DNA from 3 places in the Achromobacter sp. JCM 18799 genome. Region 2 is predicted to be linked to each of the others. Evidence: predicted binding sites of a transcription regulator. Region 2 holds the regulator's gene; each other region holds the start of a gene.
The links. The regulator LexA, encoded in region 2, represses DNA repair genes until DNA is damaged. The targets are predictions, from matches to a motif close to ACTGTATNNNNATACAGT.
Positions count from the first base shown of each region.

Region 1: imuA (translesion DNA synthesis-associated protein ImuA) is a predicted target of LexA. The motif match lies at 1,851-1,868, and genes of this name have one in related genera.
Region 3: ACZ5YA_RS33550 (DNA topoisomerase IV subunit B) is a predicted target of LexA. The motif match lies at 1,895-1,912, and genes of this name have one in related genera.

Region 1 is NZ_AP043866.1:1,391,241-1,394,243, reverse strand. It holds gene ACZ5YA_RS06665 (Y-family DNA polymerase) at 1-1,162, opposite strand, end outside; gene imuA (translesion DNA synthesis-associated protein ImuA) at 1,092-1,796, opposite strand; gene ACZ5YA_RS06655 (amino acid permease) at 2,013-3,003, opposite strand, start outside.
Region 2 is NZ_AP043866.1:1,817,187-1,820,189, reverse strand. It holds gene lon (endopeptidase La) at 1-461, shown strand, start outside; gene lexA (transcriptional repressor LexA) at 586-1,236, opposite strand; gene ACZ5YA_RS08620 (amino acid aminotransferase) at 1,441-2,640, opposite strand; gene uvrB (excinuclease ABC subunit UvrB) at 2,716-3,003, shown strand, end outside.
Region 3 is NZ_AP043866.1:7,068,065-7,071,067, reverse strand. It holds gene ACZ5YA_RS33550 (DNA topoisomerase IV subunit B) at 1-1,699, opposite strand, end outside; gene trxA (thioredoxin TrxA) at 2,026-2,352, shown strand; gene rho (transcription termination factor Rho) at 2,470-3,003, shown strand, end outside.

The DNA.
Region 1 (3,003 bases), 430 kb from region 2:
CGGCCTCGGGGCGGTGGTCGGGAACCGGGTGGGCGTGGCGCACCTGGTCGCGGCCCAGCCGCGCCACCAGCAGGTCCAGCAGCCGGGCATGGTCGGCGGGCGTGCCGCCGGGCTCGGGGAACAGGGTGGTGCTGGCGGCGGGCTGTTCCACCGTGTCGGGCGCCAGCAGCGCCACGGCGATCACGGGCGCTTCCAGCGTGAAGCGGGCCAGCTTTTCCCGCAGCAGGTGGAGGATCTGCGGCGCCTGCCAGACCGGCTGGGCCAGGGCCAGTTCCAGTTCGGTGGGCGGCCGGGCGTGGCGGCCGCGTTCGTGTTCCATGCTGAGCACCACGCGGCGCACCGCCAGTTGCCGGGCGCTGAGCCAGCCGCCCAGCTGTTCGGCCAGCCGGCGCGCCACCGCCAGCACCGCGTCGGTGTGCTCGACGTAGTCGGTGAGTTCGATGCGGCGCGAGAACTGGTGCGGCGGCTCGATCCAGCGGTGGAGCTCGGGCGCCAGGCCGTAGGCGGCGTCCAGGGCCTGCAGCAGTTCGGGCGCGCTGCGCCGCTGCAGGCCCGCGCGCGGCAGGGCGCGCAGGTCCGCCAGGGTATGGCAGCCGATGTCGTCGAGCCAGTCGCGGCGGGCCTGCGCCTGCGGCAGCAGGGCCAGCGGCAGTGCGTCCAGCCGCCGGGTCAGCGTGGGCAGCGTCAGGGTGCGCCGGGGTGCGCGCCGGCCGGGGCTGCGCGCCAGCAGCCAGGCGCCGGCGGCGGTCGGCGCCATGCCTAGCGAGACGCGCAGGTCCAGGGCGCGCAAGGTGGCGGCGACCCGCCGGTGCAGCGCCTTCGGACCGCGGAAGAGCATCAGGCTGGCGCTTACGTTCAGCAGCAACGTGTCGCCGTCGGCCAGGGCGATTTCGGGTGTGTATTGCAGCAGCGCCAGCGCCGCGCCCTGCAAGGCTTCGGACTCGGCCAGGACATCGCGGGGCAGCAGCTCGACCTCGGGGGCGATGGCGGCCGCGCCCGCGCGGCGCATGCCCGGCTTGACCCCGGCGCGGCGGGCGGCGGGCGTCAGGGCGGCGACGCGTTCCTGTTCCAGGACCGCGAACGCCTGCCCCTCAAGCGGCCAGTGCGGGCGCAGTGCGTCCAGCGGCAGGCAGCGCAGGAAGGCGGCGATCCAGAGGCGCATGGCGGGGAGAAACAGGTGTGGTGGCGCCCGGTTCCAGGCCCACGTATAGCGGCGTATCGCAGGCGGGCCCGCGGCGCTTCAGGATGTGGACGGACAAGCCGCCTGCGGCCGGCGCGAGCGCCAGCCGCAAGGGCGCGGGCGTGGCGTTTTGCGCCGCGCTGCTGGGGCGCACCGCGATGAACAGCAGGTCGCTGGCCTGGGCGGCCAGGTGCAGGCGGCGCAGGGATTCGGGGCGCACATGGGGCAGCCAGCAGATCAGGGCGCCGCAGCTGCCGTTCTTCAGGATCTGTTCGGCGGCCCAAAGCGCGTCCACGGGTTTTTCCGGCGCCACCCAGAGCAATTGGCGCGGATCCAGCCGCCAGCTCATCCAGCTGGCGATGTGGGGCGCGTGCGGCGGCTGCACCAGCGCGATGGCGCGGCGGGTTTCCAGCTGGGCCAGCGCCGGACGCAGCAGGCGGATTTCGCCGATGCCGGGGTGCGGCACCAGCAGTTCGGTCAGCGAACCCAGCGGCCAGCCGCCGTCCGGCAGCTCGGGCGAAAGCGCGGCATGCCCGGTGGGCAGGGTGCGGGCGGCGCCTTGAGCCAACTGGGTGGCGCGCCACAACGCGGGATGGATACGTTCTGGGGACTGCATGGCGATCGGTTCCGGCTTGCGGGGACCCGGGGTAGTGGCCGATGCGTCATTATAGCTGTATATATATACAGTATTTAAAAGGGGCGGAGCGCGCCGCGAATAGTTTTGCGCCGGTAACGCGGCAGCCCAAAAGAAAACCCGCCCGTACACCTTTCGATGCAGAGGAGCGGGCCGTGTTGAACGCGATTTTAGCCGCTTCAGGCAGGCGGATCGCAATCAAGCGCGGGCGTTCTGCGCAGTAGATACCGAGGCCTCCACACCCGCCGCGCGATCCAGATCCAACCCATAAAACCGCATATCCTCGTACCGGATCCAGTGCGACTTGCGCACCAGCCGGTGGCCGATCCACAAGGCCAGGAACAGCGGGATCGCCAGGTAGGTGGAGATCACGCCGATCCAGTCGATGCGGTCTTGCAGGAAGGCCTGGTAGTTCTGGCCCAGCGTGACCGCCAGGCACAGGACGAAGGCCAGCAGCGGGCCGAAGGGGAACAGGCCGGCCTTGTAGGGCAGGTCGGCGGTGTCGTAGCCGTGCTTCACATAGCCCTGGCGGAAGCGGTAATGGCTGACCGCGATGCTCAGCCAGACGATGAATTCGGTCATGCCGGCGAAGTTCAGCAGCCAGATGTAGACGGCCTTGGGGCTGTACACCAGGCTGAACAGGCACAGGCAGGCCAGCAGCGCGGTGGCCATCAGCGCGTACAGCGGCACGCCGCCGCGGGTGACGCGCCGGAACAGGGCGGGCGCCAGGCCCTCCACCGCCATGTTGAACAGCATCCGCGTCGCCGCGTACATGCCGGAATTGCCGGCCGACAGCACCGAGGTCAGGATCACGGCGTTCATCACGGTAGCCGCCGACAGCAGCCCCGCGTGCTGGAACACCAGCGTGAAGGGGCTGACCGCGATGTCTTCCACTTCGTTGCGCAGCAGCTGCGGGTCGGTATAGGGCAGCAGCAGGCCGATGATCAGGATGGCCAGCACGTAGAACAGCAGGATGCGCCAGAACACGTGGTTGATCGCGCGCGGCACGTTGCGGCGGGGATTCTCGGATTCGCCGGCGGCCACGGCCACCAGTTCGGTGCCCTGGAACGAATAGGCCACCACCATCGCCACGCCCACCCAGGTGGCCGCATTGCCCACGAAGGGCGCGTCGCCGACCGACCAGTTGACCAGGCCCACGGGCGTGCCGCTGTGGATGATGCCCACCAGC
Region 2 (3,003 bases):
TGGGCTTTGCCGACAGCGTGTTCGAGAAGCACGACATGCACGTGCACGTGCCGGAAGGCGCGACACCCAAGGACGGTCCGTCCGCGGGTATCGCGATCACCACGGCCATGGTGTCGGCCTTGTCGCGCATTCCGGTGCGCGCCGACGTTGCCATGACCGGCGAGATCACGCTGCGCGGCGAGGTCCTGCCCATCGGCGGCCTGAAGGAAAAGCTGCTGGCAGCTCACCGTGGCGGCATCAAGACGGTCTTGATTCCGGAAGAAAACGTCAAGGATTTGGCGGAGATCCCGGACAACGTCAAGAACCATCTCGAGATCGTGCCGGTGCGCTGGATCGACAAGGTGCTGGAACTGGCGCTGGAGCGCCTGCCGGAGCCCCTGGCCGAGGAAGAAGCGGTCAAGGAACCCCTGGTGGCCAAGCCTGCCGAACCGGGTTCGACCGACCCGGTGCTCAAGCACTGATGGAGCCGGGAGCGACGCCGCCAGTAAGCGGCGCTCCTCCTGGATGCAGCTTCCAACAAAAAACCCCCGCCAAGAAATTGGCGGGGGTTTTTTTATGCTGCGCAGGCGCAGGAGCTGTTGGTTCCTAGTGCAGCGCGTGCGTGCGGATCAGGCCCACCGCGATGCCTTCCAGCGCGAAATCCTGGCCAGCTTCGACCACGATGGGTTCGAAATCGGGGTTTTCGGGCAGGAGTTCTATGTGGCCGTTCTGGCGTTGCAGGCGCTTGACGGTGACGTCGTCGCCCAGGCGGGCGACCACGATCTGACCATTGCGGGCTTCCGAGGCTTTCTTTACGGCGAGTAGGTCGCCTTCCAGGATGCCAGCGTCGCGCATGCTCATGCCGCGCACCTTGAGCAGGTAGTCGGGCGTCTGGGCGAACAGGTTGGGATCGACCCCGACTTCGCGTTCCACGTGCTCGGCGGCCAGGATGGGGCTGCCCGCAGCGACGCGGCCGACCAGCGGCAGCAGCAATTGGGCCAGGCCCGGCATGGGCAGCGAGCTTTGCGTGGGGGCAGGGGAGGCGTCCTTCAGGCGGATGCCGCGCGACGCGCCGGCGGTCAGCTCGATGGCGCCCTTGCGGGCAAGCGCCTTGAGGTGATCTTCCGCCGCGTTGGGGGATCGGAAACCCAGGGCCAGGGCAATTTCGGCGCGGGTCGGCGGGAAGCCCGTGCGCGTGACGGTCTGCCTGATGAGATCCAGGATTTGTTGTTGGCGATCAGTGAGTTTGCTGGCCATGGCGATGATCCGGTGCTAGCGGACTGTACATATATACAGCGCCATTCTGGGGGACGCAGCGCAAAAAAGCAAGCTCGGGGCGGGCCATAAGAAGAAGCCGGCCCGGACCAAAAGAAAAAAGCCGGCCCGAGCCAAAAGAAAACGGGACCCGAAGGTCCCGTTCCTGGCTGCAGGCCCGCATGGGCCTGTGCGCGGTAAACGGCTTTACAGCACGGCCGCGATGCCCTTGGCGACTTTGTCGATGTTGCCGCTGTTCAGCGCGGCGACGCAGATGCGGCCGCTGGAAACGGCATACACGCCATGTTCTTCGCGCAGGCGGTCCACTTGCGCGGCGGTCAGGCCCGAATACGAGAACATGCCGCGCTGCTTCAGCACGAAGCTGAAGTCCTGCTTGCCGCCGTGTTCCTTGATCTTGTCGACCAGTTGCTTGCGCATCAGGCGGATGCGGTCGCGCATGCCGGCGAGTTCCTCTTCCCACATGGCGAAGAGTTCAGGCGTGTTCAGGACCGTCGACACCACCGTGCCGCCGTGGGTGGGCGGGTTGGAGTAGTTGGTGCGGATCACGCGCTTGAGCTGGCTCAGCACGCGGGTGGCTTCGTCCTTGCTGCCGGCGACGACCGTCAGCGCGCCGACTCGCTCGCCGTACAGCGAGAACGACTTCGAGAACGAGGAACTGATGAACATGGTCAGGTCCAGGTCGGCGAACATGCGCACGACCGAGGCGTCCTCGGTCAGGCCGTCGCCGAAGCCCTGGTAGGCGATGTCCAGGAACGGGACCAGATGGTTTTCCTTGACGACGGCGGCGATCTGCTTCCACTGGTCGGCGGTGGGGTCCACGCCGGTGGGGTTGTGGCAGCAGGCATGCAGCACGACGACGGTCTTGGCCGGCGCGGCCTTCAGGTCGGCCAGCATGGCGTCGAAGTTCAGGCCGCGGGTAGCGGCGTCGTAGTACGAATAGGTGCCGACTTCGAAACCGGCGCGCTCGAACAGGGCGCGGTGGTTTTCCCAGCTGGGATCGCTGATCAGGACCTTGGAGGTCGGCAGCAGTTGGCGCAGGAAGTCGGCGCCGATCTTCAGCGCGCCGGTGCCGCCCAGGGCCTGGGTGGTCAGCACGCGGCCGGCGGCGGCCAGTGCGGAATCCTTGCCCAGCAGCAGGGCTTGCGCGCCGTTGTTGTAACCGGCGATGCCTTCGATGGGCAGGTAGCCGCGGGCGGCGGCGGCTTCGATGCGGGCGGCTTCGGCCTTGCGAACCGCGCCCAGCAGGGGGATGCGACCCTGATCGTCGTAGTACACGCCCACGCCCAGATTGACTTTACCGGGACGCGTATCAGCGTTGAATTGTTCGTTCAGGCCAAGAATGGGGTCGCGCGGGGCGAGTTCGACGGAATCGAAAAGGGTGCTCATGGGAGTCTGATGAGGTGGGTGGACGCAGTACGGGCTGCTGTGGATAATGAGGGGTTTACCCTGGAAGAGTCTAGCATGCCTAAGAGCGCAATAGACCCGATTACGGCGGGGGCCGCAGCGAACCTGGCGGCTGATCCCGCGGCGGCATTGGCCGTGGCGGATCCGTCCGCGCCAGGCCCCGGATTCATCGATTTCCCGGGCAGCCCGTTTCACCTGTACCAACCCTATCCGCCGGCGGGCGATCAGCCCACCGCCATCGAGGGGTTGACCCAGGGGGTCGAAGACGGCCTGATGTTTCAGACGCTATTGGGCGTGACGGGCTCCGGCAAGACCTACACCATGGCCAACGTCATCGCCCGCATG
Region 3 (3,003 bases), 1.9 Mb from region 2:
CGGCTTCAAGTTCGCCTTCGTCCAGGCAGTAGATCTTGCGCGCCGGACGCTTGCCCTGCGCCGGCACGTCCAGGCGGAACAGCGGCGGCTTGGCCACGAACACGTTGCCGGCCTCGACCAGCTTGGGGAAGTGCTTGTAGAACAGCGTCAGCAGCAGCACCTGGATGTGCGAGCCGTCGACATCCGCATCGGACAGGATGCAGATGCGGCCGTAGCGCAGGCCCGACAGGTCCGGCGTGTCGCCGGGGCCGTGCGGGTCCACGCCGATGGCGACGGAAATGTCATGGATTTCGTTGTTGGCAAAGAGCCGGTCGCGGTCCACTTCCCAGGAATTGAGCACCTTGCCGCGCAGCGGCAGGATGGCCTGGAATTCCTTGTCGCGGCCCATCTTGGCCGAACCGCCGGCGGAGTCGCCCTCGACCAGGAAGACTTCGGTGCGGGTCGCGTCGCTGGACTCGCAATCGGTCAGCTTGCCCGGCAGCACGGCCACGCCCGAGCTCTTGCGCTTTTCGACCTTCTGCGCCGAGCGCTGGCGCGCCTGGGCCTGGCGGATGGCGAGTTCGGCCAGCTTCTTGCCGTACTCGACGTTGCTGTGCAGCCACAGGTCCAGCGCGCTCTTGGAAAAGCCGCCAACCAGGCGCACCGCGTCGCGGCTGTTCAGGCGTTCCTTGATCTGCCCCTGGAACTGCGGGTCCAGCACCTTGGCCGACAGCACGAAGCTGGCGCGGGCGAACACGTCTTCCGGCAGCAGCTTGACGCCCTTGGGCAGCAGGCTGTGCAGTTCGGCGAAACCCTTGACCGCCCCGAACAGGCCTTCGCGCAAGCCCGATTCATGGGTGCCGCCGGCCGGCGTCGGAATCAGGTTCACGTACGACTCGCGCACTGCGTTGCCGTCCTCGGTCCAGGCCACTACCCACTGGGCGCCCTCGCCTTCGGCGAAGTTCTCATGGTCGGCCCCGGCGTACTGTTCGCCTTCAAAGAACGGCACCATCAGCTCCGCCCCGGCCAGCGCCTCGGACAGATAGCCGCGCAGGCCGTCCTGGTACTGCCAGGTCTTGGTGTCGCCGGTCTTCTCGTTGACCAGGGATACCTTGACGCCCGGCAGCAGCACGGCCTTGCTGCGCAAGAGGTGCGTCAGCTCGCCCAGCGGAATGTTGGGGCTGTCGAAATACTTGGCATCCGGCCACACGCGCACGCGGGTGCCGGACTTCTTGCGGCCGCCCTGGTCGTAGGGCGCCAGGGGCTCGGCCACGTCGCCGCCCTTGAAGACCAGGCGGTTGACGGCGCCATCGCGCCACACCACCACTTCCAGGCGCGTGGCCAGGGCATTGGTGACGGACACGCCCACGCCGTGCAGGCCGCCGGAGAAGGCGTAGGCGCCGCCGCCCGCCTTGTCGAACTTGCCGCCCGCGTGCAGGCGCGTGAACACCAGCTCCACCACGGGAGCGTTCTCTTCAGGGTGCAGGCCGACGGGAATGCCGCGCCCGTCGTCCTCGACGGAAACGCTGCCGTCGACGTGCAGCGTGACCTGGATCTGCTTGCCGTAGCCGGCCAATGCCTCGTCTGCGGCGTTATCAATGACCTCCTGCACGACGTGCAGGGGGTTTTCGGTTCGGGTGTACATGCCCGGGCGCTGCCGCACGGGCTCCAGTCCCTTCAGGACGCGAATGGACGCCTCGGTGTAACGTGGAGTGGCCAAGTTATCCCCAACATCTGTGGAAAAAAACCGACATTTTACGGATAAGTCTAGATTCTGCGCGGCTCCCAGTGGGATGAGCACGACCTGAGCAGCTCCGAATTCGGTAGGATGATGACAGTCACAGCCAGCGCATCGGGTCGATACGCCCCGGATCGCGATAACTGCGCCGCAACATCCTACACAAATCCAGCAACTCCTGTTGTTATTAACAGTGGTATGCCTGTTGATATTGACAGTGGTATGCTTGAGTCCATCCACAAACAAGAACAACGGCGGGGCGCGTCCCTTTTTACGCGCCTTTTGCTGCCGAACCGAGAATCACCATCATGAGCGACCAAATCAAGAACGTCAGTGACGCCAGCTTCGATGCCGATGTGTTGAAATCCGGCCAGCCGGTGCTGGTGGACTACTGGGCTGCCTGGTGTGGCCCTTGCAAGATGATTGCCCCGATCCTGGAAGAAGTCGCCACGGAGTACGCTGGCCGCCTGACGATCGCCAAGCTGAACGTCGACGAAAACCAGGGCACCGCCACCAAGTACGGCATCCGCGGCATTCCCACCCTTATGCTCTTTAAAGACGGCCAAGCCGCCGCCACCAAAGTTGGCGCGCTGTCGAAGTCGCAACTGACCGCATTCCTGGACGGCGCGCTGTAAGCCGCGTGCCGTGAACGAAGGCGCCGCCCTCGGGGCGGCGCTCATTCAATACCGCGTGTGCCCGTCCGTGGCGCGCCGCCAGAACTCTCCTTCACTTTCCCCCAAAAATCCACCGCGATGCACCTCAACGAACTGAAGGCGCTGCACGTCTCGCAGCTGCTGGAAATGGCCGCCGGCCTGGAAATCGAGAACGCCAACCGCCTGCGCAAGCAGGAACTGATGTTCGCCATCATGAAACGGCGCGCCAAGCAAGGCGAGCAGATCTTCGGCGACGGCGTCCTGGAAGTCCTGCCCGACGGCTTCGGCTTCCTGCGCTCGCCCGAGACCTCGTATCTGGCCAGCACGGACGACATCTACATCTCGCCCTCGCAGATCCGCCGCTTCAACCTGCACACCGGCGACTCGATCGAAGGCGAAGTGCGTACGCCCAAGGACGGCGAGCGCTATTTCGCCCTGGTGAAGGTGGACAAGGTCAACGGCGTGGCGCCGGAAGCGATCAAGCATCGCATCATGTTCGAAAACCTGACGCCGCTGCACCCGAACCGCAACATCCGCCTGGAACGCGACATCAAGAGCGAGGAAAACCTCACCGGCCGCATTCTCGACGTCTTCGCCCCCATCGGCATGGGCCAGCGCGGCCTGATCGTCGCC